DNA from 4 places in the Streptomyces sp. NPDC050504 genome. Region 1 is predicted to be linked to each of the others. Evidence: riboswitches for the same ligand, from Rfam matches in the RefSeq annotation. Region 1 holds a riboswitch; each other region holds the start of a gene.
What was found. A riboswitch is a leader RNA that binds a small molecule or an ion and turns the genes downstream of it on or off. The one in region 1 is predicted to bind cyclic di-AMP.
Positions count from the first base shown of each region.

Region 2: linked by a shared signal. The riboswitch ahead of ACIBNE_RS06455 (transglycosylase family protein) and the one ahead of ACIBNE_RS36695 (M23 family metallopeptidase) in region 1 are both predicted to bind cyclic di-AMP.
Region 3: linked by a shared signal. The riboswitch ahead of ACIBNE_RS11435 (M23 family metallopeptidase) and the one ahead of ACIBNE_RS36695 (M23 family metallopeptidase) in region 1 are both predicted to bind cyclic di-AMP.
Region 4: linked by a shared signal. The riboswitch ahead of ACIBNE_RS15290 (M23 family metallopeptidase) and the one ahead of ACIBNE_RS36695 (M23 family metallopeptidase) in region 1 are both predicted to bind cyclic di-AMP.

Region 1 covers NZ_JBITHO010000013.1:123,646-130,588, forward strand. Annotated here, with positions in the region: gene ACIBNE_RS36680 (DNA topoisomerase (ATP-hydrolyzing) subunit A) at 1-311, opposite strand, end outside; gene ACIBNE_RS36685 (M16 family metallopeptidase) at 535-1,878, shown strand; gene ACIBNE_RS36690 (M16 family metallopeptidase) at 1,896-3,263, shown strand; cyclic di-AMP (ydaO/yuaA leader) riboswitch at 3,507-3,665, shown strand; gene ACIBNE_RS36695 (M23 family metallopeptidase) at 3,678-4,451, shown strand; gene ACIBNE_RS36700 (GntR family transcriptional regulator) at 4,650-5,315, shown strand; gene ACIBNE_RS36705 (HPr family phosphocarrier protein) at 5,594-5,875, opposite strand; gene ACIBNE_RS36710 (GNAT family N-acetyltransferase) at 6,061-6,943, shown strand, end outside.
Region 2 covers NZ_JBITHO010000002.1:110,499-117,441, forward strand. Annotated here, with positions in the region: gene ACIBNE_RS06440 (DUF501 domain-containing protein) at 1-300, opposite strand, end outside; gene ACIBNE_RS06445 (septum formation initiator family protein) at 321-782, opposite strand; gene eno (phosphopyruvate hydratase) at 960-2,246, opposite strand; gene ACIBNE_RS06455 (transglycosylase family protein) at 2,494-3,201, opposite strand; cyclic di-AMP (ydaO/yuaA leader) riboswitch at 3,205-3,372, opposite strand; gene ACIBNE_RS06460 (transglycosylase family protein) at 3,627-4,607, opposite strand; gene ACIBNE_RS06465 (cytochrome P450) at 4,722-5,972, opposite strand; gene ACIBNE_RS06470 (nucleoside triphosphate pyrophosphohydrolase) at 6,114-6,943, opposite strand, start outside.
Region 3 covers NZ_JBITHO010000003.1:19,725-26,667, reverse strand. Annotated here, with positions in the region: gene ACIBNE_RS11455 (MFS transporter) at 1-351, opposite strand, end outside; gene ACIBNE_RS11450 (hypothetical protein) at 628-1,011, shown strand; tRNA gene ACIBNE_RS11445 (tRNA-Met) at 1,538-1,611, shown strand; gene ACIBNE_RS11440 (PP2C family protein-serine/threonine phosphatase) at 1,768-2,922, shown strand; cyclic di-AMP (ydaO/yuaA leader) riboswitch at 3,148-3,281, shown strand; gene ACIBNE_RS11435 (M23 family metallopeptidase) at 3,293-4,330, shown strand; gene ACIBNE_RS11430 (aldo/keto reductase) at 4,486-5,430, shown strand; gene ACIBNE_RS11425 (PrsW family intramembrane metalloprotease) at 5,515-6,943, opposite strand, start outside.
Region 4 covers NZ_JBITHO010000003.1:978,004-984,946, reverse strand. Annotated here, with positions in the region: gene ACIBNE_RS15300 (PrsW family intramembrane metalloprotease) at 1-717, shown strand, start outside; gene ACIBNE_RS15295 (aldo/keto reductase) at 802-1,746, opposite strand; gene ACIBNE_RS15290 (M23 family metallopeptidase) at 1,902-2,939, opposite strand; cyclic di-AMP (ydaO/yuaA leader) riboswitch at 2,951-3,084, opposite strand; gene ACIBNE_RS15285 (PP2C family protein-serine/threonine phosphatase) at 3,310-4,464, opposite strand; tRNA gene ACIBNE_RS15280 (tRNA-Met) at 4,621-4,694, opposite strand; gene ACIBNE_RS15275 (hypothetical protein) at 5,221-5,604, opposite strand; gene ACIBNE_RS15270 (MFS transporter) at 5,881-6,943, shown strand, end outside.

The DNA.
Region 1 (6,943 bases):
GCCATGCGGACCATGGCGTCGTAGATCGACGCGTCGCCGTGCGGGTGCAGCTTGCCCATGACCTCGCCGACGACGCGGGCGCACTTCACGAAGCCGCGCTCGGGCCGCAGGCCCATCTCGTTCATCTGGTACACGATGCGGCGCTGCACCGGCTTCATGCCGTCCCGCGCGTCGGGCAGTGCGCGGGAGTAGATCACCGAGTACGCGTATTCGAGGAAGGAGCCCTGCATCTCGTCGACGACATCGACGTCGAGGATCTTCTCCTCGAAATCGTCGGCGGGCGGCGGGGTCTTCGTGCTGCGGCGGGCCATCGCTGCTGCGGCTCCTTCACCAACAAGGCTGAACCAGGACTGATCTGACGCGCACCATTGTGGACCGTCCCACTGACAACGCCGACCGCGACCCGGAAGACGCGGCCGGTGGAGCCCCGCGGGACACGGCCGGGTGGGGCCGGGGAACCGGGAACTTCGCCAGGCGTCGGTGCGCTTGCATACAGTGGCAGGACTTCTCCACATCGCGATCGAAGGGACGTACATGCCCATGGGTCACACGGCCACAGCGCAGGCCGGTTCCGGCGGCCTGACAGCGACAGAGCACAAGCTGGCCAACGGCCTGCGCGTGGTGCTCTCCGAGGACCACCTGACCCCGGTCGCAGCGGTCTGCCTCTGGTACGACGTGGGTTCGCGCCACGAGGTCAAGGGCCGTACAGGACTGGCTCACCTCTTCGAGCACCTGATGTTCCAGGGCTCCGCGCAGGTGAAGGGGAACGGCCACTTCGAGCTGGTGCAGGGCGCGGGCGGCTCGCTCAACGGCACCACCAGCTTCGAGCGCACCAACTACTTCGAGACCATGCCCGCGCACCAGCTGGAGCTCGCGCTCTGGCTGGAGGCCGACCGCATGGGCTCGCTGCTCGCCGCGCTCGACGACGAGTCGATGGAGAACCAGCGGGACGTCGTCAAGAACGAGCGCCGCCAGCGGTACGACAACGTGCCGTACGGCACGGCGTTCGAGAAGCTGGTGGCCCTCGCGTACCCCGAGGGCCACCCGTACCACCACACCCCGATCGGCTCGATGGCCGACCTGGACGCCGCCACGCTGGAGGACGCCCGCGCGTTCTTCCGCACCTACTACGCGCCGAACAACGCCGTCCTGTCGGTCGTCGGCGACATCGACCCCGAGCGGACGCTCGCCTGGGTCGAGAAGTACTTCGGTTCCATCCCGTCCCACGACGGCAAGCAGCCCCCGCGCGACGGATCGCTGCCCGACATCATCGGCGAGCAGCTGCGCGAGGAGGTCCACGAGGAGGTCCCGGCCCGCGCCCTGATGGCCGCCTACCGCCTCCCCGAGGACGGCACGCGCGCGTGCGACGCGGCCGACCTGGCGCTGACCGTGCTGGGCGGCGGCGAGTCGTCCCGGCTCCACAACCGCCTGGTGCGCCGCGACCGCACGGCCGTCGCCGCGGGCTTCGGCCTGCTGCGGCTGTCGGGCGCCCCCTCGCTGGGCTGGCTGGACGTGAAGACCTCCGGCGGCGTCGACGTGCCCGACATCGAGGCCGCCGTCGACGAGGAGCTGGCCCGCTTCGCAGAAGAGGGCCCCACGCCCGAGGAGATGGAGCGCGCCCAGGCCCAGCTGGAGCGCGAGTGGCTGGACCGGCTCGGCACGGTCGCGGGCCGCTCCGACGAACTGTGCCGGTACGCGGTGCTGTTCGGCGACCCGCAGCTGGCGCTGACGGCCGTACAGCGCGTCCTGGACGTCACGGCGGACGAGGTCCGCGAGGCCGCGGCCGCGCGCCTGCGGCCCGACAACAGGGCGGTGCTGGTGTACGAGCCGCTCCCGGCCAAGAACGACACCGAGGAAGAAGAGGGGGCGGACCAGTGACCGAGGCCGTCGTGTCCATGGAGTTCCACCCGCAGCCGACGGCCGGCCCCGCCACCCCGTGGGCCTTCCCCGCGCCCGAGCGCGGCGCGCTGCCGGGCGGTCTGACGGTGCTCAGCTGCCACCGCCCCGGCCAGCAGGTGGTGGCCGTCGAGATCTGCCTCGACGCCCCGCTGAACGCCGAGCCCGCCGGTCTGGACGGCGTGGCCACGATCATGGCGCGTGCCTTCACCGAGGGCACCGACAAGCGCTCCGCCGAGGAGTTCGCCGCCGAGCTGGAGCGGTGCGGCGCCACCTTCGACGCGCACGCCGACCACGCGGGCGTCCGGGTCTCCCTGGAGGTCCCGGTCTCCCGTCTGGCCAAGGCGCTCGGGCTGCTCGCCGAGGCGCTGCGCGCCCCCGCGTTCGCGGACGACGAGATCGACCGGCTGGTGCGCAACCGGCTGGACGAGATCCCGCACGAGGCGGCCAACCCGGCCCGCCGCGCGGCCAAGCAGCTCTCCAAGGAACTGTTCCCCGCCGAGTCCCGGATGTCGCGCCCCCGCCAGGGCACCGAGGAGACCGTCGCCCGGATCGACTCGGCGGCCGTCCGCGCCTTCTACGAGGCGCACGTCCGCCCCTCGACGGCCACCGCCGTGATCGTCGGCGACCTCGCGGGCGTCGACCTGCCCGCGCTGCTCGCGGAAACCCTGGGTGCCTGGACGGCCGACACCGCCGAGCGCAGCACCGTCCCGCCGATCACGGCGGACGACACCGGCCGCGTGGTGATCGTGGACCGTCCCGGGGCCGTACAGACGCAGCTGCTGATCGGCCGCATCGGGCCCGACCGGCACGACCGGGTCTGGCCCGCGCAGGTCCTCGGCACGTACTGCCTGGGCGGCACGCTCACCTCCCGGCTCGACCGGGTGCTGCGCGAGGAGAAGGGCTACACCTACGGCGTGCGCTCCTTCGGCCAGGTGCTGCGCTCGTCGGCCGACGGCACGGGCGCGGCCATGCTCGCCATCAGCGGCTCGGTGGACACCGAGTCCACCGGGCCCGCGCTGGACGACCTGTGGAAGGTGCTGCGCACGCTGGCGGCCGACGGCCTGACCGACGCCGAGCGCGACGTCGCCGTGCAGAACCTGGTGGGCGTCGCCCCGCTGAAGTACGAGACGGCGGCCTCCGTCGCCGCCACGCTGGCCGACCAGGTCGAGCAGTACCTGCCGGACGACTTCCAGGCGCAGGTGTACGCGCGCCTCGTCGAGACGGGCACCGTCGAGGCGACCTCCGCCGTGGTGAGCGCCTTCCCGGCGGACCGTCTGGTGACGGTCCTGGTGGGCGACGCGGCGCAGATCGCGGAGCCGGTCAAGGCGCTGGGCATCGGTGAAGTGACGGTCGTCACGGGCTGATCGCCGACCGCTCACGGGCTGGAACCGGCCAATTACGGACCGGTTCGACGGAGTCCTGGGGAAGGGTCTCGACGGTGTGATACGTCGAGACCCTTCCCTTTTGTCCGGTTTATCAGGGAGGTTGCCCCTCTGCCCTGTGGCGTGCGCTACAAAAAGGCGTCTCTGTTTGGTGATTGAAAGACGAGCCGCTTAGCGTCCTTCCTGCTGCCCCGCCAGATGCACCCGCCGCACCCGCGGCACCGGGAGCAGTCATCGCCGAGTCCCCGTCAGGCGCGAGCCTGGGGAGCCGGGGACCCACTCAGTCCCTGGGGTGAATCGGAAGTCCTGTCGCAGGGGCGACCGTAGGAGACCTTCCTGCTCCGAACCCGTCAGCTAACCCGGTAGGCGAGAAGGAAGGAAAGGACCAGCCACTTCATGGCGTTCACCCGTGCCACCGGGAAGCACCGTGCCCCCAGCCGACTGACGCGCAAGAGCGCGCAGGTCGTCGGTGTCGCGGCCCTCGCCACCACCGGAGTCGTCGGCGGCCTCGCCTCCCCGGCGCTCGCCGCGGACACCGGGACCCCCTCCGTCGAGGACACCGGCATCGGCCAGGCCATCGTGATCGGCGACACCCTCGCCGACCAGATCGACGCCCAGGCCGAGGCCCAGCAGGCGGCGGCCGAGAAGGCCGCGGCCGAGGCCCGTGCCAAGGCGGAGGCCAAGCGCAAGGCCGAGGCCCGCGCCAAGGAGATCCGTGCCGCCAAGGAGCGCGCCGCCCGCGATGCCGAGCGCAAGCGCCTGAACTCCTTCCAGCTCCCCGTCGCCGGTTCGAACGTCACCACCGGCTACAAGACCGGCGGTTCGCTCTGGTCATCCGGCAGCCACTCCGGTGTCGACTTCCGCGCCGCCTCCGGCAGCACCGTCGTCGCCGTCGGCTCGGGCACCGTCGTGGAGGCGGGCTGGGGCGGCGCGTACGGCAACAACGTCGTGCTCCGCATGAACGACGGCACGTACACGCAGTACGGCCACCTCTCGGCCATCACCGTCTCGGTCGGCCAGAGCGTCACCCCGGGCCAGCAGATCGGCGTCTCCGGCTCGACCGGCAACTCCACGGGCCCGCACCTGCACTTCGAGGCCCGTACGAGCCCCGACTACGGCTCGGACATCAACCCGGTCGCGTACCTGCGCTCGCACGGCGTGAACGTCTGACGGCGGTCCGCCCCCGAAGCACGTCCTCCCCGAAGGCCCTGGCTCCCCTCCCGGAGCCGGGGCCTTCGGCGCGTGCGCGCCGATCCCGCCGCGCGCGAGCCGACCGGCGAAAAGAAGCCGCAGAATTCCCGGTGGCCGTCGGAAATTCCCGCACTTTGTTCTAGAGTCACCGAAACGAATGAATGCGGAGGTTGAGGCATGCGCATTCCGGCCCATTCGGTCTGTACGGCGATCCGCGCCGACATCGTCTCCGGTGTCTACGAACGCGGCAGCCGGCTCACGGAAGAACTCCTCGCGAAGAGGTACGGGGTCTCCCGCGTCCCGGTCCGCGAGGCGCTGCGCACCCTGGAGTCGGAGGGCTTCGTGACCACCCGCAGGCACGCGGGCGCGTGCGTCGCGGAGCCGTCCGAGCAGGACGCGGCCGACCTGCTGGAGATGCGGATGCTGCTGGAGCCGCTGGGCGCGGCGCGCGCGGCCCGACGGCGCACCGACGCGCACCTGAAGGTGCTGCGCGGGCTGGTGCGGCTCGGCCAGGAGCGGGCGGGCCGGGGCGAGGACCTGAGGTCACTGGGCGGCTGGTTCCACGAGACGCTGGCCCAGGCGTCCGGCAGCCAGGGGCTCACCGCGCTGCTCGGCCAGCTCCGGCACAAGATCGCCTGGATGTACGCGGTGGAGCAGCCGGCCCGTCCTGTGGAGTCCTGGGCCGAGCACGGCGCGATCGTGGACGCGGTGGCGCGCGGCGACGCGGAGCGGGCGCGGGCCCTGGTGGCGCTGCACGCCGAGCGCGCGGTGGGCGCGCACCGGCTGCGGACCGCCGCGAGGACTTCGCAACACGCCGTCAACACGGTCGGTGCGCGCGCTTAACACGGGTGTCGTACAAAAGAGACGCCCGAGAACACGAAGACGCGGCAATGCGTGCGCGCCCGATTTCGAATTTCCGGGTGCCTCATTCGGGTGCGCCATTTCGGGGTGCGCAATTTGGGGGTGCGGTCAATTGTGGCCGCGCTGGATTTCCGTACGGTGCCCGCACTGGATTTCCGTACAGCACACAGCCCCCCACGGGCACGAAAGAGCCGCGCCGCCCGGGACGTCGTCCCGGGCGGCGCGGCCCGTGCGCGGGGTGCGAGACCCCTGAAGGTCACTCAGACGGTCTCGGGGAGCTCGTCCAGGCCCTCGGCGACCAGCTTCGCCAGACGGTCCAGCGCGGCCTCTGCGCCCTCGGCGTCGGAGGTCAGCACGACCTCTTCGCCGCCCTGCGCGCCCAGACCGAGCACCGCGAGCATGGAGGCGGCGTTGACCGGGTTGCCGTCGGCCTTGGCGATCGTCACAGGAACGCCGGAGGCCGTGGCGGCACGGACGAAGATGGACGCGGGGCGGGCGTGCAGGCCCTCGGCCCAGCCGACGTTGACGCGGCGCTCAGCCATGGTGTTGCCCTTCAAGTCTCAAGCGGTTGTCTAGACCAGTCTCTCATGTGTTGCGCTGTGCTCCGACCGACCTTCGGCCCCTGCCGGACAGCCCTTCAGCCCGGTTCCGACCGCCCTTCGGCCCTCCCCACCTTGCCCCGGCCGCCCCCTCTCCGCGACTCGTGACCGCGCCGTACGCTGGCCCCATGCAGACCCCGTCGGCCCATGCGTACCCCGACCACTGGGAAGCCGATGTCGTGCTCCGCGACGGCGGAACCGCGCGCATCAGGCCCATCACCACCGAGGACGCCGAACGGCTGGTCAGCTTCTACGAACAGGTCTCGGACGAGTCCAAGTACTACCGCTTCTTCGCGCCCTACCCCCGGCTCTCCGCCAAGGACGTGCACCGCTTCACCCATCACGACTACGTGGACCGGGTCGGGCTCGCCGTGACCATCGGCGGCGAGTTCATCGCCACCGTCCGCTACGACCGCATCAACGAGCGGGGCCTGCCCGCGTCCGCGCCCGCCGACGAGGCCGAGGTCGCCTTCCTCGTCCAGGACGCCCACCAGGGCAGGGGAGTGGCCTCCACGCTCCTGGAACACATCGCCGCCGTCGCCCGCGAGCGCGGCATCCGGCGCTTCGCCGCCGAGGTGCTGCCCGCCAACAGCAAGATGATCAAGGTCTTCACGGACGCCGGGTACACCCAGAAGCGCAGCTTCGAGGACGGCTCCGTCCACCTCACCCTCGAACTCGAACCCACCGCCGAATCCCTCGCCGTCCAGCGCGCCCGGGAGCAGCGCGCGGAGGCCCGCTCCGTCCAGCGCCTCCTCGCCCCTGGATCGGTCGCCGTCATCGGCACCGGACGCGCCCCCGGCGGCGTCGGCCGCACGGCTCTGCGCAACCTCGTCGAATCGGGCTTCACCGGCCGTACGTACGCGGTGAACCGCGCCTTCCCCGACGACCTGACCGCACTCGACGGCGTCCCCGCCCACCGCTCCCTCGCAGAGGTCACCGAACAGGTCGACCTCGCGGTCGTGGCCGTCCCCGCCGAACGGGTGCCCGAAGCCGTCGCGGAGTGCGGCGAGC
Region 2 (6,943 bases), on a different contig from region 1:
GTAGGCGGCGGCCAGCTCGGGGTCGCTCTGGAGGCGCTCGCTCATCTCCTTCATGACGCCGTTGGCCTCCAGCGTGCCGATCGCGGAGGCGGCGCGCGGGCAGGTCAGGTAGTACGTCGTCGGGAAGGGCGTGCCGTCGGGGAGGCGCGGCGCGGTCTCGACCACGTCGGGGTTCCCGCAGGGGCAGCGGTGCGCGATGGCCCGCAGGCCGCGCGGCGGGCGGCCCAGCTGCTCCTGGAACGCGGCGATGTCGCGCTCGGTGGGCGGGGCGGACTCGGTGGAGGGCGGAGGCGTCTGCATGTGTCCTAGCTCTGCTGTTCCTACTTGCGGTCTGCGGTGTCGATGCCGTCGAAGACGTTGGAGTACCAGGGGCGGTCGGCCGTCGCGTCGTCGCTGCGGCGCTCCTCCTGGGCCTCGGGGTCGTACATGGTGAAGCCGGTCTCGCCGGGGAGCACGTAGTGGAGGTGCCGGCGCGCCAGGCGGCGGACGTACGCGTCGTCCTGGAGCCGCGCCTTCTCGTCGCGCAGCTCCTCGGTGCGCCGCTCGGCCTCGGCGACCCGGTCCTCCTGCTCGGCGATCTCGCCGCGCTGGGACACGTACTGCCGCATGGGGTACGCGAGCGCGACGATCAGCGAGCAGACGACCAGCGCGAGGAAGGCGGCGCGGCCGGTGAGGCGCGAGCGGCGGGCCTGGCGGCGGCTCTGGGAGCGGTAGACGCGGGCGGCGGTCTGCGAGCCCAGGGCCTTCAGCCTGGTCGCGGTGGAGAACCGATCCCGGGCCATGTGTGCCGCCTTCCCTTAGAGCCTGTGTCTGAACCCGGGTCGGATCAGCGTGCGTCGTCTGGAGCGTGCGTGCCAGGCGGCGCGCGCCCGGCCCGGGTTCAGACACAGGCTCTTCACGTACGAACGTCCCCGCACACGGTACGGGACCGGGTGCGGGGACGTGTGTAACTAGGGGTGTCAGCCCTTGAAGCGCGGGAACGCCGAGCGGCCCGCGTAGACCGCGGCGTCGTCGAGGATCTCCTCGATGCGCAGCAGCTGGTTGTACTTGGCGACGCGCTCGGAGCGGGCCGGGGCGCCGGTCTTGATCTGGCCGCAGTTGGTGGCGACGGCCAGGTCGGCGATGGTGACGTCCTCGGTCTCGCCGGAGCGGTGCGACATCATGCACTTGAAGCCGTTGCGCTGGGCCAGCTCGACGGCGTCCAGGGTCTCGGTCAGCGAACCGATCTGGTTGACCTTGACGAGGAGGGCGTTGGCCGACTTCTCCTCGATGCCGCGGGCCAGGCGCTCCGGGTTGGTGACGAAGAGGTCGTCGCCGACGAGCTGGACCTTGTCGCCCAGCTTCTCGGTGATGACGTTCCAGCCGGCCCAGTCGTCCTCGAAGAGCGGGTCCTCGATGGAGACGAGCGGGTACGCCGCGACGAGCTCCTCGTAGTACTCGGTCATCTCGGCGGCCGAGCGGGACTTGCCCTCGAACTCGTACTTGCCGTCCTTGTAGAACTCGGACGCGGCGACGTCGAGCGCGAGCGCGATCTGCTCGCCGGGGACGTAACCGGCCTGCTTGATGGCCTCCAGGATGAGGTCGAGCGCGGCGCGGTTGGAGTCCAGGTTCGGGGCGAAGCCGCCCTCGTCGCCGAGGCCGGTGGACAGGCCCTTGCCCTTCAGTACCTTCTTGAGGGTGTGGTAGACCTCGGTGCCCCAGCGCAGCGCCTCGGAGAAGGACTCCGCGCCGATCGGGGCGATCATGAACTCCTGGATGTCGACGTTGGAGTCCGCGTGGGACCCGCCGTTCAGGATGTTCATCATCGGGACGGGCAGCAGGTGCGCGTTCGGGCCGCCCAGGTAGCGGAACAGCGGGAGGTCGCTGGCCTCGGAGGCGGCGTGCGCCACGGCGAGGGAGACGCCGAGGATGGCGTTGGCGCCCAGCGAGCCCTTGTTGTCGGTGGCGTCCAGGTCGAACATGGCCTGGTCGATCAGGCGCTGCTCGGTGGCGTCGTAGCCGACGAGCTCCGGGCCGATCTGCTCGATGACGGCGAGGACGGCCTTCTCGACACCCTTGCCCTGGTAGCGGTTGGGGTCGCCGTCACGAAGCTCGATGGCCTCGAAGGCGCCCGTGGAGGCGCCGGACGGGACGGCGGCACGACCGGTGCTGCCGTCGTCGAGGCCGACCTCGACCTCGACCGTGGGGTTGCCTCGGGAGTCCAGGATTTCCCGGGCTACGACGACGTCGATGGACGGCACGAGCATCTCCTTCTGGGATGTGACGCTTGAAGTGCAGGGTCTCTTTGGCCTTGCGACAAGAGCCTAACCGGCTCCGGGGCATCGGCCAGCCGGTGCCCGGGTCCTGGGATGAAAACGGTGCCGAATGGGCCTGTCCCGGGACAAACGTCACACCTTGTACCGATGGGTAACCGAGGACGCCCCGGGCAGCGGAAGACCCCGGCCCGGCGCGCTCGGGGGAAGGCGCGCCGGGGCCGGGGTCGCTCCGGAGGGGTCAGCGGAGGTGGAGCTGCTGACCCACGTAGATGACGTCCGCGTCGCGGACGACGTCCTTGTTCAGGTCGAAGAGGGCCTTCCAGCCGCCCTTCACCCCGTGCGCCTTGGCGATCTTGCTGAGCGTGTCGCCCGGCTTCACCTTGTACTCGCCGTCGCCCTTGAGCACCTTCGTCGGCGCGGACGGGCGCACCGAGCGGTCCGAGCGCTGCTCGGACTTCTGGGAGCGCTGCTGCGTCTGCTGCTTCTGCGGCTGCGACTTCTGCTGGGTGGACTGCTGGCGCTGCTGCTTCTGCGGCTGCTGGCGCTGCTCGGAGGAGCCGCCGCCGTCGTACGAGGCGCGCGACAGGCCGACGCCGCAGCTCGGCCACGCACCCTTGCCCTGGCCCGCGAGGACCTTCTCGGCGATGCGGATCTGCTGGGACTTCGACGCCTGGTGGGCGTTGGGCGCGTACGCCGTGCCGCCGTACGCGGCCCAGGTGGACGGCGAGAACTGCAGGCCGCCGTAGTAGCCGTTGCCGGTGTTGATCGACCAGTTGCCGCCGGACTCGCACTGTGCGACGCGGTCCCACTCGGCGGAGGTGGCGGCCGACGCCGAGCCCGCGGCCATCAGCGGGGCGGCGACGGCGGCACCGGTGACGCCGGCCAGCGTGGCGACGCGGACGGCCTTGGAGGGACGACGGTGCTTGCCCTTGGACTTACGCAGCATGAGAGTGCTCCTCACCGACGCCGACGAGGTGAGCTGTCGGGTTCGGGCCGATGAAGAATTGCCCGGCCGCGCGACCTAGCGCGCGGCTTCACCCCAAGCCGGTCCACCCTCAACGGGCGGGGCCGGCGCTTACCTTGGGTCCCCCGCTCCTGCCTACGGCGCATGACGCGTCGACTGTTCCCTCCGACCGGCGGCAGGATTTGGCGTACCGGTCGACGGGGCCCGCAGTGGCGAGCGGTTAAGACCGTAATCACATGAGTCCCCGATGTTCAAAGAGGAACATCGGGGACTTAACACCCCTACTTGCCCTCGGGGAACTCCCGTTTCCGCAGGTGAGGGGCGATGCGGACGGAGCCGCCGGGCGGGACGCGCCAGTTGGGGCGGAGAGACTCATGTCTCACTTGCGCGAACTGGGACATTCCCGGTTATTTCTTGGCGGCTTCCTTGCCCAATTCCAGGTTCTGGCCAGGGAGGATGAGGTCCGGATCGGTTCCGAGCTCGGCGCGGTTCGCCTCGTACAGCGCGGGCCAGCCGCCGGGCACCCGGTGCTCGTCCGCGATGCTCCAGAGGTTGTCGCCGGGGCGCACGGTGTACTCGCCGTCGGCGGGCGCCGGGGCCTCCCCGCCCGACCCCGCGTCAGGTGCCGAGCCGTCACCCTCGCCCGGCACGGACGTTACGGGCGGAATGTCCGTCGCATCCGGATTGGTCGGCGCGGCCGAGTCCTTCGGGGCTGCGGGCGTCGTGGGCGCCGCGTGACGGCCCGACGAGCCCCGGGAGGCCTTGGGGTCCGTGGAGCGCCCGTCCTGCGCCGCGTCGGGCGCCGCGGGCGGCTCCTCCGGGCTCGGACTGCCCCGGTGCTTGCCAGCGGCCGGTTCGTCGGCGGGGGCCGCGGGCGGCTCGGCGGCCTTCGAGCCGGTCGGCTTCGGCGCCTCGCCCGGCTTCGCCGGTGCCTCCTCGGACCGCTCGGCGGGCTTGGCGGGCGTCGTCGGGGCCGGGGTCGCGCCGGGGTCCACCCCGGGGTCCGTGCGGTCGCCCTTCTTCAGCCCCGAGATGACCGCGCAGCCGGGCCACGCCATCGGGCCCTCGGCGGCCACCACCTTCTCGGCGACCGCGATCTGCTGCGAGCGGCTGGCGAGGTCGGGGCGCTCGGCGTACGCCGTGCCGCCGTACTTCGCCCAGGTCGCCTGGGAGAACTGGAGCCCTCCGTAGAGGCCGTTGCCGAAGTCGGCGCTCCAGGCGCCTCCGCTCTCGCACTCGGCGACCCTGTTCCAGGTGTCGGCGTCCGCCGCGTTCGCGCCGGACGCGCCGAGCAGCGGAATGGCGATGGCTGAGCCCGTGACCCCGGCCGCGACGACTATGGCGGGGGCTTGTCGGGGGCGACGGTGTTTACCGTTCCCGGAGCGCATGCGGTTGGCCTTTCGCGTGACGGATGAGCCGAACGGCGAACGTAGCGGCATTCGAACTCCTGTCACAAGTCGATGCAGCCGGGATAACGCGAAAGTCACAGAAGTGACGGACCGTCACTTCTGAGGCGGCGTGAACTCCACCGGGAGCGTCCGCAGTCCGCGCATGATGAGGCCGCCGCGCCACCGCAGATCGGCCGGATCCACCGCGAGCCGCAGGTCGGGAAGGCGCCCCAGGAGCGTCGCGAGCGCGGTCTGGCCTTCGAGGCGGGCGAGCGGGGCGCCCAGGCAGTAGTGGATGCCGTGCCCGTACCCCAGGTGCTGGTTGTCGCGCCGCGCGAGGTCCAGCGCGTCCGGGTCGGGGAAGCGCTCAGGGTCGCGGTCGGCGGCGGCGAGCACGACGAGCACGGGGTCGCCCGCGGCGATCTCCGCGCCCCCGAGCGTCAGCGCCTCGGTGGCGAACCGCCAGGTCGCCAGCTCCACCGGGCCGTCGTAGCGCAGCAGTTCCTCGACGCCGGTGGCGAGCAGGTCGCTCTCGCCGCGCGCGAGGGAGTCCTGGAGGAGGGCGCGCTGCTCCGGGTTGCGCAGCAGGGCGTAGACGCCGTTGCCGATCAGGTTGATGGTCGTCTCGAAGCCGGCGAACAGGATCACGAAGGCCATCGCGGCGGCCTCGTTCTCGGTGAGGTGCTCGCCGTGGTCGGACGCGCGGATGAGGTCCGAGATCAGGTCGTCGCCGAGGGCCGCCCGCTTCTTGTGGATCAGTTCGGCGAGGTACGCGCGGATCTTCTTGACGGAACGGGCGACGCCGCCGCGCGGGCCTCCGGCGTGCCGGATCATCATGCCCGCCCAGTCGCGGAAGTCGTCCTGGTCCTCGCGCGGGACGCCCAGCAGGTCGCAGATCGCGTAGATGGGGAGCGGGAACGCGAAGTCGTGGATGAGGTCGGCCTCGCCCTTCGCCTCGAAGGCGTCGATCAGGCGGTCGGCCAACTCCTGCACGCGGGGCTCGAATTCCGCGACGGTACGGGGCGTGAACGCCTTCGAGACGAGGCGGCGCAGCCGGGTGTGGTCCGGCGGGTCGATGTTCAGCAGGTGCGTCATCAGACCGGCGCCGCGCTCCCCCGGGATGCCCGTCTTGCCCCGGGCGTGCGAGGGCTCGTCGTGGTGGGCCGGGTTCTTGGAGAGCCGCTGGTCCGCGAGGGCCTGGCGGGCGTCCGCGTAACGGGTCACGAGCCAGGCGTCGACGCCGCTGGGGAGGGTGGTGCGGTGCACCGGGGAGTGTTGGCGGAGCCAGGCGTACGCGGGGTAGGGGTCGGTGGCGAACTCCCAGGTGAAGAGTTCCGGGGCGGGGGACGGATGGTTCTCGGACACGCTCTTGACCGTATCCGGCGGAGGAGGGGTACCGCCCCTTGCGGGTGCCGTTGCCCGTACGCGCGGCGTGTGCCCCACCCTCGCGCAGTTCCCCGCGCCCCTGAAGGGGCGCGGGGACCCCCGGGAACCGACCCGTACCCCCTACTCCGCCGCTCTGATCGCGTCCCGGTAGGCCCGCGCGGCGGCCCTCAGCGCCGCCTCCGGGTCCGTGCCCTCCGCCTCCGCCCCCGCCGCCAGGCGCAGCAGGGCGTACCCCACCCCTTCGCCCTCGGGAAGCGGGACCTCAAGGCCCGCTGTCCGCGCCCGCCCCGCGAGCTTCGCGGCCAGGGCGAGCCCCGGCTGGGCCAGCGGCACCCCGTCCGTCACCGAATCCCGCTGCTTCTCGATCGCCTTCGTCCGCAGCCAGTGCGCCTTCACGTCCTCCGGCGTCCGCGCGGTCTCGTCGCCGAAGACGTGCGGATGCCGGTGGATCAGCTTCTCCACGATCGTCGCCGCGACGTCGTCCACGGAGAACGGCTCCTCCGCGTGCTCCTGCGCGATCCTGGCGTGGAAGACGACCTGGAGCAGGACGTCGCCCAGCTCCTCCCGCAGCGACTCCCGGTCCCCCTCCTCGATCGCCTCGACGAGTTCGTACGCCTCCTCGATCCCGTACTTCGCGAGGTCCTTGTGGGTGCGCTGGGAGGACCAGGGGCAGGCCTCCCTGATGCGGTCCATGACCTCCACGAGGTCGAGCAGCCGCGCGCCCGGCAGGTCGTACGAGCCGGGCAAGAGCTCCAGTTCGGGCATCCGCTCGCGGCCCGAGCCCGCGAGCCGCGCCAGGCCGTCCGTGAGGGCCCGGTCGCCCTCGCCGCCGACGAGGACGACGACGGTCCGGTCGTCGCCCGCCGCGTCCACCAGCTCCCGCGCACCGGGCGCCGCGACCTCGACCGCGACGCCCGCCTCCACGAGGTACGGCAGCTGCGGGTGCTCCG
Region 3 (6,943 bases), on a different contig from region 1:
ACCCAGTGTGCCGAGCACCAGCACGCCGACAAGCAGCGCAGCGATGCCGTGGCCGTCCGGTGACCACAGGAACGGCAGCGCGACCGCCACCGCACCCCGCGCCCCGTCCACTAACGCCAGAGACCCGAACGAGGAGAACCGGGCAACCACGTGTCGGCCGACTGTCCCGAGCGCGATGTACGGCACAGACTCGGCGACTGCCACCAGGCCCATGAGCGAGGCCGATCCGGTCGACGCGTATACGACCCACATGACTGCGAGCGCATACAGCCGATCACCCAGGACGGACAGGCTCTGTGCCAGCCACAGCACCAGTACGGGCCGCTGCCGCAGCAGCCGCAGGTAACCCATGAGCCCTCCGGGCCGAGACGTGCCAGACCGGGAGCAGTAACCCCAGTCGAATCGGCGCTCACACTAGGGCCAGGGACCACAGCGGAGTTGGGGTTCCCAGGTGCTTCACACGATCGCGGCACAGACGTCCGGCAACGTGCGTATCGAGTCCTGCTGCGAGTGTCTGTGCCAGCTGTGGCCCGGGTGAAGCCAAGAGATGTACCGACCTGGCAGCGCCCCCAGCGCGCCTGTCTGCGCCCTCCCCCGCCAGGTAGTCGCGCAGTACGGTCCGCGAGCATGAGGGGGATTCGCACCTATTGGGGATTCGTGGCTCTTGCCGCGTTGATCGTTGCGTGGGGCAACAGCGACTCGGTGCCACTGATTGCGACTCTGTCGCTCGCCGTTACGGCCTATGCGCTCTTTCAGGTTCCCGTGTGGTGCGGAGCTGTGAATCGAGACGGTCGCACCTACTGCCGGAAGAACGCGTCAGGCATTTTGATGGGGTGCAGCCTGCGTCAGCACCGCTGGCAGAAGATGAAGATGATCGTGCTGCGCAGCAAGGTGGGGGATGTCTCCAGGGCCGTGTTCCCTACGGCCAAGGAAAAGTTCGCTGCGTTCCTGGCTGTGGGTGGGTTAGCTTCCGCAGTCGCAGCGGTCATCGTCCCGGTGATCACTGGGTAGGGCCGAGGCGGATCACGGTAACGGCCCATCCGCCCATGTCAGCACCGTCAAAGTGCGGGAGCGATGCGGGAGCGGACTCCCTTGGATCACCCCCTCGCGGACTCCCCGAGACCACCCCACCTGGACGAGGTACAGCCTCTGACCTGCGCAGGAGTCCGCGAGCGGGATCAAGATCCTCCGAGCTGGACGATCTCCTTTCGACTTTTAATCCGTTGGTTGTCGGTTCGAGTCCGACATGGCCTACCGACCGGAGGGTCGTCACCGACCCTCCGAACCGCACGCACCGCGGCCCGACCGGGACTTCCCGGTCGGGCCGCGGTGCGTTGCCCCGGCGCGGGGTGCTCGCGAGCCCGGTGCGCGCCCATGAGTTCTGACGGGTGCCTGCTGGGCGTCTGACGGGTGCCCGGCGGGTGCCTAGCGGGCGCCCAGCAGGTGCCCGGTGGGTCCCTTTCGGACCCGTCCCGCGCCACCCCGCCGAAACGTGGTTTTGATCTTGCTCCGGATGGCGTAAGGTTGTGTTCACCGACGCGGGGTGGAGCAGCTCGGTAGCTCGCTGGGCTCATAACCCAGAGGTCGCAGGTTCAAATCCTGTCCCCGCTACTGAAGACGAAAGCCCGGATTCCCAGGAATCCGGGCCTTCGTCGTGTCCGTCCCCCGGTTGGCCGACGCGGGCTCGCCGTACGGCGCTCCTGCGGACAGCCTGGACGGGGCGCGGTACCGTCCGCGGCCGTGCGCGGAGCGAGCGGGAGATCACCGGTGGGGCAGAGCGAACGGAGCGGCGAGGAGAAGAGCACCGGAAGGCTCCGGCGGTTCGTGCGGGTGCTGCCCGCCCTGATGATCGTCATCGGGTACCTCTTCGACTCGCTCACCCCTCCCGCGTACACCGCGTCCCCGATCTTCGCCGCCGCGCCCCTCGTCGCCGCCCCCTTCTTCTCGCTGCGCGTCACCGCGCTCACCGGCTTCGCCGCCGTGCTCGCCGTGTTCCTGCTCGACCTCGCCGACCACGGCTCCGGCCAGGTGCAGGCGATCACCGAACTGCTGACCGTCCTCACCGTCGCCGCGCTCGCGCTGCTCATCAACCGCGTCGTGCGCCGCAGCGGCGAGCGCCTCGCCTCCGCGCGCGTCATCGCCGAGACCGCGCAGCGCGCCGTGCTGCCCACGCCCGCGGAGCGCATCGGCGGGCTACAGGTCGCGGCGCGGTACGAGGCGGCGCAGGCGGACGCGTTCATCGGGGGCGACCTGTTCGCCGTGCAGGAGACGCCCCACGGGGTGCGGCTCGTCGTCGGGGACGTGCGCGGCAAGGGGCTCGGCGCGGTGGAGGCGGTCGCCGTCGTCATCGGCGCCTTCCGGGAGGCCGCCGAGCAGGAGAGCTCGCTGGAGGCCGTCGCCGGACGGCTGGAGCGGGCGCTCGCCCGCGAGGGCACGCGGCGGGACGGCCTCGACGCCTTCGAGGGGTTCACCACCGCCGTGCTCGCGGAGGTCCCGCGCGGCGAGGGGGTCGTACGGCTGGTCAACCGCGGCCACCCCGAGCCGCTGCTGCTGTACGCGGACGGGGCGGCCGAACTCCTCGAACCGGGCGAGCACGCGCTGCCGCTGGGCATGGGCGACCTGGGGACGTGGCCGGACCGCTCCGACGTGCGGCCGTTCCCCGCCGGCGCGACGCTGCTCTTCTACACCGACGGGCTCTCCGAGGCGCGGGACGCGGCCGGGGTCTTCTACGAGCCTGCCGCCCGCCTCGCCGGGCGGATCTTCCCCGGGCCCGAGGAGCTGCTCGACGCGCTCACCGACGACGTCCGGCTGCACACGGGCGGCGGGGGCTCGGACGACATGGCGCTGCTCGCGGTGGCGCGCCCGGGAGCGGGCCAGCCCGAGCGGCGCACGACCGTGAAGATCGTCAGCAACGGTACGTAGTCGAAGGGCACCGCTGCGCATAACATTTGACACAACGTCAGAAACCGACCTGTTGCCGGTGTGGATCGAGGGGCACTCAAATTGCCGGGTTTAGGGGTCCTTTGTAGCCATAAGTTCTGGCCGATCCGATGAACGATCAGTGGGAACAGCTTGGAATTCCGTTCGTGTGTCTATTAACGTTCGATAACGCAGCGCGGTCGTCCCAGCCGTCGCAAGAGACGGCGCCGCGCGCGAACGCCGAATTCCGCAAGGGAACCGGGGAACCAATCCTTGGGGTGAATCGGGTCGAACGTGACCCGTAGGAGACCTTCCTGCTCCGAACCCGTCAGCTAACCCGGTAGGCGTGAAGGAAGGAAAGGAGTGCGCCTCCGTGGCGTCCAACAGTCCTGCTCCCGAAGCTCCCTTCGCGACCGGTTTCTCCGGATCCGCCGGTCCGTCGGACGTTCCCGGGGGTGAGGACGAGCGCAGCTGGGGCGAGTGGAACCCGACCGCGGAATCGATTCGTCCGGTCCGCGGCAAGCACCGTGTCGCCAAGCAGCGCGGGCTCGCCCGCAGCTCCACCGTCCTCGGTGTCGGCGTCATCGCGGCCGTCGGCGCGGGCGGCATCGCCACCGCGCAGGACAAGCCCCCGGTCTCCATCACCCTTCCCGACCTGCCGGTCGTCGGCGCCCTCTTCGAGGAGGAGCCGGACGCCAAGACCGAGGCCGCCCAGGCCGCGGACGCCGCCCCCCTCTCCACCGCGGGCGTCACCACCGCCGAGGCGCAGCAGGGCAGCACCGACGCGGGCGAGGCGCTGCGCGCCAGGATCCTCCAGCAGGCCGAGCAGCAGCAGGCGAGCGCCGACGCGCAGGCCGGGGCCGCCGCGAAGGCGGCCGCGGAGAAGGCGGCCGCCGAGCAGGCCGCCAAGCAGCAGAGCGAGGCCGAGAAGAAGGCCGCCGAGGCGAAGCGCAAGGCCGAGGAGGCCGCCAAGGCCAAGGCCGAGGCGGAGCGCCTGGCGAAGCTCGCCGCGAGCTTCTCGCTGCCCCTCTCCTCGTACTCCATCACCGCCGTCTACGGCCAGTCCGGCTCCATGTGGTCCTCGGGCCAGCACACCGGCCTGGACTTCGCCGCCCCCAGAGGCACCCCGCTCAAGGCCGTCCACAGCGCCACGGTCAAGTCGGCCGGCTGGCACAACTCGTACGGCTACCTCACCGTCCTGGAGCTGGAGGACGGCACCGAGGTCTGGTACGCCCACCAGTCCTCGATCTCCGTCAGCGTCGGCCAGAAGGTCAGCACCGGCCAGGTCATCGGCAACGTCGGCGCGAGCGGCAACGTGACCGGCGAGCACCTGCACATGGAGGTGCACACGCCGGGCGGCGGCGGCATCGACCCGGGCGCGTGGCTGCGCTCCAAGGGCCTCACCTACTGAGGTCCCCCGCTCTTCCGAGCCACCGGCGGCTCTGGCGCTCACCCCCCGACGCCAGAGCCGCCGGTTCTTTCGTGCGGTGTGTACGGGTCGTGAAATCGCGCTCAGGACGGGCGCGCGCCGGAATAGCGCGGCTCCCGGGCGAGGTTGATCCGCTCATGACCACACTTCGCCGCCTCGGCGCCTCCGACCTCGCCGTCTTCCCGCTTGCCCTCGGCGCCAACGTCTTCGGCTGGACCGCGGACGAGGAGCAGTCGTTCGCGGTGCTCGACGCGTACGCCGCCGCGGGCGGCAACTTCATCGACACCGCCGACTCCTACTCCGCCTGGGTCGACGGCAACGAGGGCGGCGAGTCCGAGACCGTCATCGGCAACTGGCTGGCCTCGCGCGGCAACCGCGACGACGTCGTCATCGCCACGAAGGTCGGGGCGCACCCCGAGTACAAGGGGCTCGCGCCCGCGACGGTCAAGGGGGCGGTCGAGGAGTCGCTGCGGCGGCTGCGCACCGACCGCATCGACCTCTACTACACGCACTTCGACGACCCCGCCGTGCCGGTGGAGGAGATCGTGACGGCGCTCGACCAGCTGGTGCGCGAGGGCAAGGTGCGGGAGGTCGCCGCGTCGAACATCTCGCCGGAACGGCTCCGTGACTCGCTGGACTTCGCGGACCGCGAGGGCCTCGCCAAGTACGTGGCCCTCCAGCCGCACTACAACCTCGTGTCGCGCGACACCTACGAGGGGCGGCTCCAGGAGACCGCGTCCCGCGCGGGCCTCGCGGCGGTGCCCTACTACGCGCTCGCCGCGGGCTTCCTGACGGGCAAGTACCGGGAGGGCGCGCGGGTGGAGAGCGCGCGGGCCGCGGGGGCCGGCAAGCACCTGGAGACCGAGCGGGGGCGGCGGGTGCTCGCGGCGCTGGACGGGATCGCGCGGGAGCGGGGGGCCGCGGTGGCGAGCGTCGCGCTCGCGTGGCTGGCGGCGCGGCCGACGGTGGTCGCGCCGATCGCCTCGGCGAGGACGCCGGAGCAGCTGCCGGCGCTGCTCGCCGTCGCGGAGCTGGAACTGACGGAGGCGGAGGTCGGGGCGCTGAACAGGGCGTCCGCGTAAGGGGGCGGGTGCCCCGCTCCCGCGCAGTTACCCGCGACCCGTGCAGGGGCGCGGGGAACCGCGCGCTCCTTTGACGCTCCCGGGCTACGCGCGGTACGGGTTGTACCCGGCGTACGGGTAAGGCGCCCCCGGGTACGCCGCCCCGGGGTACGCCGCCCCCGGATGCGGCGCCCTCTGATGAGGCACGGGCGCCCCCATCCCGTACCCCTGCGCCGGTACCCACACCACCCGCCCGGTGACCCGCGCCGCATGGACCAGTGCGGGCCCCGCCACCCCCCGCCGCTCCCACAAGCACCGCAGCAGCTCCTGCTCGCGCGCGACGAACTCCGCCCCCGCCGCCCCCTGGTGCGCCCGGTGCCGCAGGAACGCCAGGGCCGTCGCGTACCCCTCGTACTCCGCGACCGTCCGCGCCGCCGCGGACCCCGTGCCCGCGGGGCCGTACGCCCGCCGCGCGTACTCCCGCGCCACGCGCCGCGCCCTCATCGACGACAGGGCCATCGGCTCCAGCGGCTGCAGCCACCCCGCCGCCGCGTACTCGGGCAGCCGCGCACCGACCGTGCGCAGCTCCCGCTGCCGGGTCCAGACCGCGAGCCAGGTCAGCAGCGCGAAGGCGGGCACCATGAAACCGGCGTAGACGATGTAGAAGCCGTACGGGCCGAACGCGGCGGCCGAGCCGTTCCACAGCGCGTGCACGCCCATCGCCAGCACCAGACCGAGCGACGGCAGCCCCCAGCGGCGTATTCGGCGGCCGCGCCCGGCCGCCCCGGTTGCCGCGGCCCCCGCCGCGATGCCGAAGCCGATGCCGGTCAGGACCGTGAACAGCGGATGCGCGAACGGCGACATGACGATCCGCACGAAGAACGTCGCCGCGGTCACCGACTCGAAGCCGCTCGTCCCGAATTCCTGGTCCTCGCCGAACGCGTTGCCGAGGTAGAGGATGTTCTCGGTGAAGGCGAAGCCCGTCGCGGTGAAGCCCGCGACGACCACGCCGTCCACGATCCCGGTGAAGTCCCGTCTTCGGAACAGGAAGATCAGCAGCACCGCCGCGGCCTTCGCGCTCTCCTCCACGACCGGCGCTATCACCGTCGCGCCGAGGGTGTCCGCGCTCGTCGGATCGGCGGTCGCGGTGGCTATCCAGCGGGTCGCGAAGGTGTTCGCGATGATCGCCACGAGGGCCGCGGCGAAGGCGCCCCAGGAGAACGCGAAGACCAGGTTCTTCCAGGGGCCCGGCTCCACCCGGTCCAGCCAGCGGAAGGCCGCGGCCAGCAGCGGCACGGGCAGCACGGCGAGGCCGAGGCCGACCAGGAACCCCTCGGTGCCGGTCTGCTCCCGGACGAGCGCGAGGATCACCAGGCCCGAGAGCGCGAGCACCGTGACGACCGCGCCCGCGCGCAGCGCCTTGCTGCGCCACAGGCCCGCCATACGGCGCGGGTGGTAGCGCCACCCGGCGCGCTCGGGCACAGCTTCGCAGCGCGGCCGGCTCTCACCGGCGAAGCCGCGCTCCGGTACCGCC
Region 4 (6,943 bases), on a different contig from region 1:
ATCGGCTTCGGCATCGCGGCGGGGGCCGCGGCAACCGGGGCGGCCGGGCGCGGCCGCCGAATACGCCGCTGGGGGCTGCCGTCGCTCGGTCTGGTGCTGGCGATGGGCGTGCACGCGCTGTGGAACGGCTCGGCCGCCGCGTTCGGCCCGTACGGCTTCTACATCGTCTACGCCGGTTTCATGGTGCCCGCCTTCGCGCTGCTGACCTGGCTCGCGGTCTGGACCCGGCAGCGGGAGCTGCGCACGGTCGGTGCGCGGCTGCCCGAGTACGCGGCGGCGGGGTGGCTGCAGCCGCTGGAGCCGATGGCCCTGTCGTCGATGAGGGCGCGGCGCGTGGCGCGGGAGTACGCGCGGCGGGCGTACGGCCCCGCGGGCACGGGGTCCGCGGCGGCGCGGACGGTCGCGGAGTACGAGGGGTACGCGACGGCCCTGGCGTTCCTGCGGCACCGGGCGCACCAGGGGGCGGCGGGGGCGGAGTTCGTCGCGCGCGAGCAGGAGCTGCTGCGGTGCTTGTGGGAGCGGCGGGGGGTGGCGGGGCCCGCACTGGTCCATGCGGCGCGGGTCACCGGGCGGGTGGTGTGGGTACCGGCGCAGGGGTACGGGATGGGGGCGCCCGTGCCTCATCAGAGGGCGCCGCATCCGGGGGCGGCGTACCCCGGGGCGGCGTACCCGGGGGCGCCTTACCCGTACGCCGGGTACAACCCGTACCGCGCGTAGCCCGGGAGCGTCAAAGGAGCGCGCGGTTCCCCGCGCCCCTGCACGGGTCGCGGGTAACTGCGCGGGAGCGGGGCACCCGCCCCCTTACGCGGACGCCCTGTTCAGCGCCCCGACCTCCGCCTCCGTCAGTTCCAGCTCCGCGACGGCGAGCAGCGCCGGCAGCTGCTCCGGCGTCCTCGCCGAGGCGATCGGCGCGACCACCGTCGGCCGCGCCGCCAGCCACGCGAGCGCGACGCTCGCCACCGCGGCCCCCCGCTCCCGCGCGATCCCGTCCAGCGCCGCGAGCACCCGCCGCCCCCGCTCGGTCTCCAGGTGCTTGCCGGCCCCCGCGGCCCGCGCGCTCTCCACCCGCGCGCCCTCCCGGTACTTGCCCGTCAGGAAGCCCGCGGCGAGCGCGTAGTAGGGCACCGCCGCGAGGCCCGCGCGGGACGCGGTCTCCTGGAGCCGCCCCTCGTAGGTGTCGCGCGACACGAGGTTGTAGTGCGGCTGGAGGGCCACGTACTTGGCGAGGCCCTCGCGGTCCGCGAAGTCCAGCGAGTCACGGAGCCGTTCCGGCGAGATGTTCGACGCGGCGACCTCCCGCACCTTGCCCTCGCGCACCAGCTGGTCGAGCGCCGTCACGATCTCCTCCACCGGCACGGCGGGGTCGTCGAAGTGCGTGTAGTAGAGGTCGATGCGGTCGGTGCGCAGCCGCCGCAGCGACTCCTCGACCGCCCCCTTGACCGTCGCGGGCGCGAGCCCCTTGTACTCGGGGTGCGCCCCGACCTTCGTGGCGATGACGACGTCGTCGCGGTTGCCGCGCGAGGCCAGCCAGTTGCCGATGACGGTCTCGGACTCGCCGCCCTCGTTGCCGTCGACCCAGGCGGAGTAGGAGTCGGCGGTGTCGATGAAGTTGCCGCCCGCGGCGGCGTACGCGTCGAGCACCGCGAACGACTGCTCCTCGTCCGCGGTCCAGCCGAAGACGTTGGCGCCGAGGGCAAGCGGGAAGACGGCGAGGTCGGAGGCGCCGAGGCGGCGAAGTGTGGTCATGAGCGGATCAACCTCGCCCGGGAGCCGCGCTATTCCGGCGCGCGCCCGTCCTGAGCGCGATTTCACGACCCGTACACACCGCACGAAAGAACCGGCGGCTCTGGCGTCGGGGGGTGAGCGCCAGAGCCGCCGGTGGCTCGGAAGAGCGGGGGACCTCAGTAGGTGAGGCCCTTGGAGCGCAGCCACGCGCCCGGGTCGATGCCGCCGCCGCCCGGCGTGTGCACCTCCATGTGCAGGTGCTCGCCGGTCACGTTGCCGCTCGCGCCGACGTTGCCGATGACCTGGCCGGTGCTGACCTTCTGGCCGACGCTGACGGAGATCGAGGACTGGTGGGCGTACCAGACCTCGGTGCCGTCCTCCAGCTCCAGGACGGTGAGGTAGCCGTACGAGTTGTGCCAGCCGGCCGACTTGACCGTGGCGCTGTGGACGGCCTTGAGCGGGGTGCCTCTGGGGGCGGCGAAGTCCAGGCCGGTGTGCTGGCCCGAGGACCACATGGAGCCGGACTGGCCGTAGACGGCGGTGATGGAGTACGAGGAGAGGGGCAGCGAGAAGCTCGCGGCGAGCTTCGCCAGGCGCTCCGCCTCGGCCTTGGCCTTGGCGGCCTCCTCGGCCTTGCGCTTCGCCTCGGCGGCCTTCTTCTCGGCCTCGCTCTGCTGCTTGGCGGCCTGCTCGGCGGCCGCCTTCTCCGCGGCCGCCTTCGCGGCGGCCCCGGCCTGCGCGTCGGCGCTCGCCTGCTGCTGCTCGGCCTGCTGGAGGATCCTGGCGCGCAGCGCCTCGCCCGCGTCGGTGCTGCCCTGCTGCGCCTCGGCGGTGGTGACGCCCGCGGTGGAGAGGGGGGCGGCGTCCGCGGCCTGGGCGGCCTCGGTCTTGGCGTCCGGCTCCTCCTCGAAGAGGGCGCCGACGACCGGCAGGTCGGGAAGGGTGATGGAGACCGGGGGCTTGTCCTGCGCGGTGGCGATGCCGCCCGCGCCGACGGCCGCGATGACGCCGACACCGAGGACGGTGGAGCTGCGGGCGAGCCCGCGCTGCTTGGCGACACGGTGCTTGCCGCGGACCGGACGAATCGATTCCGCGGTCGGGTTCCACTCGCCCCAGCTGCGCTCGTCCTCACCCCCGGGAACGTCCGACGGACCGGCGGATCCGGAGAAACCGGTCGCGAAGGGAGCTTCGGGAGCAGGACTGTTGGACGCCACGGAGGCGCACTCCTTTCCTTCCTTCACGCCTACCGGGTTAGCTGACGGGTTCGGAGCAGGAAGGTCTCCTACGGGTCACGTTCGACCCGATTCACCCCAAGGATTGGTTCCCCGGTTCCCTTGCGGAATTCGGCGTTCGCGCGCGGCGCCGTCTCTTGCGACGGCTGGGACGACCGCGCTGCGTTATCGAACGTTAATAGACACACGAACGGAATTCCAAGCTGTTCCCACTGATCGTTCATCGGATCGGCCAGAACTTATGGCTACAAAGGACCCCTAAACCCGGCAATTTGAGTGCCCCTCGATCCACACCGGCAACAGGTCGGTTTCTGACGTTGTGTCAAATGTTATGCGCAGCGGTGCCCTTCGACTACGTACCGTTGCTGACGATCTTCACGGTCGTGCGCCGCTCGGGCTGGCCCGCTCCCGGGCGCGCCACCGCGAGCAGCGCCATGTCGTCCGAGCCCCCGCCGCCCGTGTGCAGCCGGACGTCGTCGGTGAGCGCGTCGAGCAGCTCCTCGGGCCCGGGGAAGATCCGCCCGGCGAGGCGGGCGGCAGGCTCGTAGAAGACCCCGGCCGCGTCCCGCGCCTCGGAGAGCCCGTCGGTGTAGAAGAGCAGCGTCGCGCCGGCGGGGAACGGCCGCACGTCGGAGCGGTCCGGCCACGTCCCCAGGTCGCCCATGCCCAGCGGCAGCGCGTGCTCGCCCGGTTCGAGGAGTTCGGCCGCCCCGTCCGCGTACAGCAGCAGCGGCTCGGGGTGGCCGCGGTTGACCAGCCGTACGACCCCCTCGCCGCGCGGGACCTCCGCGAGCACGGCGGTGGTGAACCCCTCGAAGGCGTCGAGGCCGTCCCGCCGCGTGCCCTCGCGGGCGAGCGCCCGCTCCAGCCGTCCGGCGACGGCCTCCAGCGAGCTCTCCTGCTCGGCGGCCTCCCGGAAGGCGCCGATGACGACGGCGACCGCCTCCACCGCGCCGAGCCCCTTGCCGCGCACGTCCCCGACGACGAGCCGCACCCCGTGGGGCGTCTCCTGCACGGCGAACAGGTCGCCCCCGATGAACGCGTCCGCCTGCGCCGCCTCGTACCGCGCCGCGACCTGTAGCCCGCCGATGCGCTCCGCGGGCGTGGGCAGCACGGCGCGCTGCGCGGTCTCGGCGATGACGCGCGCGGAGGCGAGGCGCTCGCCGCTGCGGCGCACGACGCGGTTGATGAGCAGCGCGAGCGCGGCGACGGTGAGGACGGTCAGCAGTTCGGTGATCGCCTGCACCTGGCCGGAGCCGTGGTCGGCGAGGTCGAGCAGGAACACGGCGAGCACGGCGGCGAAGCCGGTGAGCGCGGTGACGCGCAGCGAGAAGAAGGGGGCGGCGACGAGGGGCGCGGCGGCGAAGATCGGGGACGCGGTGTACGCGGGAGGGGTGAGCGAGTCGAAGAGGTACCCGATGACGATCATCAGGGCGGGCAGCACCCGCACGAACCGCCGGAGCCTTCCGGTGCTCTTCTCCTCGCCGCTCCGTTCGCTCTGCCCCACCGGTGATCTCCCGCTCGCTCCGCGCACGGCCGCGGACGGTACCGCGCCCCGTCCAGGCTGTCCGCAGGAGCGCCGTACGGCGAGCCCGCGTCGGCCAACCGGGGGACGGACACGACGAAGGCCCGGATTCCTGGGAATCCGGGCTTTCGTCTTCAGTAGCGGGGACAGGATTTGAACCTGCGACCTCTGGGTTATGAGCCCAGCGAGCTACCGAGCTGCTCCACCCCGCGTCGGTGAACACAACCTTACGCCATCCGGAGCAAGATCAAAACCACGTTTCGGCGGGGTGGCGCGGGACGGGTCCGAAAGGGACCCACCGGGCACCTGCTGGGCGCCCGCTAGGCACCCGCCGGGCACCCGTCAGACGCCCAGCAGGCACCCGTCAGAACTCATGGGCGCGCACCGGGCTCGCGAGCACCCCGCGCCGGGGCAACGCACCGCGGCCCGACCGGGAAGTCCCGGTCGGGCCGCGGTGCGTGCGGTTCGGAGGGTCGGTGACGACCCTCCGGTCGGTAGGCCATGTCGGACTCGAACCGACAACCAACGGATTAAAAGTCGAAAGGAGATCGTCCAGCTCGGAGGATCTTGATCCCGCTCGCGGACTCCTGCGCAGGTCAGAGGCTGTACCTCGTCCAGGTGGGGTGGTCTCGGGGAGTCCGCGAGGGGGTGATCCAAGGGAGTCCGCTCCCGCATCGCTCCCGCACTTTGACGGTGCTGACATGGGCGGATGGGCCGTTACCGTGATCCGCCTCGGCCCTACCCAGTGATCACCGGGACGATGACCGCTGCGACTGCGGAAGCTAACCCACCCACAGCCAGGAACGCAGCGAACTTTTCCTTGGCCGTAGGGAACACGGCCCTGGAGACATCCCCCACCTTGCTGCGCAGCACGATCATCTTCATCTTCTGCCAGCGGTGCTGACGCAGGCTGCACCCCATCAAAATGCCTGACGCGTTCTTCCGGCAGTAGGTGCGACCGTCTCGATTCACAGCTCCGCACCACACGGGAACCTGAAAGAGCGCATAGGCCGTAACGGCGAGCGACAGAGTCGCAATCAGTGGCACCGAGTCGCTGTTGCCCCACGCAACGATCAACGCGGCAAGAGCCACGAATCCCCAATAGGTGCGAATCCCCCTCATGCTCGCGGACCGTACTGCGCGACTACCTGGCGGGGGAGGGCGCAGACAGGCGCGCTGGGGGCGCTGCCAGGTCGGTACATCTCTTGGCTTCACCCGGGCCACAGCTGGCACAGACACTCGCAGCAGGACTCGATACGCACGTTGCCGGACGTCTGTGCCGCGATCGTGTGAAGCACCTGGGAACCCCAACTCCGCTGTGGTCCCTGGCCCTAGTGTGAGCGCCGATTCGACTGGGGTTACTGCTCCCGGTCTGGCACGTCTCGGCCCGGAGGGCTCATGGGTTACCTGCGGCTGCTGCGGCAGCGGCCCGTACTGGTGCTGTGGCTGGCACAGAGCCTGTCCGTCCTGGGTGATCGGCTGTATGCGCTCGCAGTCATGTGGGTCGTATACGCGTCGACCGGATCGGCCTCGCTCATGGGCCTGGTGGCAGTCGCCGAGTCTGTGCCGTACATCGCGCTCGGGACAGTCGGCCGACACGTGGTTGCCCGGTTCTCCTCGTTCGGGTCTCTGGCGTTAGTGGACGGGGCGCGGGGTGCGGTGGCGGTCGCGCTGCCGTTCCTGTGGTCACCGGACGGCCACGGCATCGCTGCGCTGCTTGTCGGCGTGCTGGTGCTCGGCACACTGGGTGCGCTGTTCGATCCGAACCTCGGAGCCCTGGTGCCCGACCTGGTCGAGCCGGAAAAGGTGCAACAGATCACGGGGCTGCTCGACCTCACGGGCCGGATCGCCCGGATCGCGGGCCCGGCGAGTATCGGGCTGCTGCTCCTGGTCGTCTCCGAGGTGCAGCTCTTCGCACTGAACGGGGTGACGTTCGCGGTGTCGGCGGTCGCGCTCGGGTGGCTGGCGCGCTGTATCGCGACCACGGCTGGCGAAGCACCGGTTCGGCCAGGGGAGTCGGTGCCGGCCTGGCCGGTCTTGCGGGCGCATCCCCGTGTCGGACTGGCCATCGGTGTGCATGGCGTCGCGCTGTTCTGCTCGGCGGTAACGGCGGTTGGCATGCCCGCACTGCTGGCGACCCGTTACGGCGCCGGGGCAGGTGTGTACGGGATCGTCACGGCGGCCGTGGGAATCGGAGCCCTGTTGGGTAACCCGCTGGCGAGCAACCGCCGTTCGGAGGGCTGGTTGGCGGTCTACTGCGGTGCATGGGCGGTGCAAGGCGCAGCGACCATGTGCATGGGCCTGGTGCTGCACCTTCCTGCGCTGATCCTGCTCGCGCTGCTCACCGGTCTGGTCACCCCGGCGACGAGTGTCACCCTGCGGACGCACCTCGGCATGTTCCCGCCGACCGAGCGACTGCGCCTAATGGCCGTGGATCAAACCGTGATCCGTACGGGTGGCA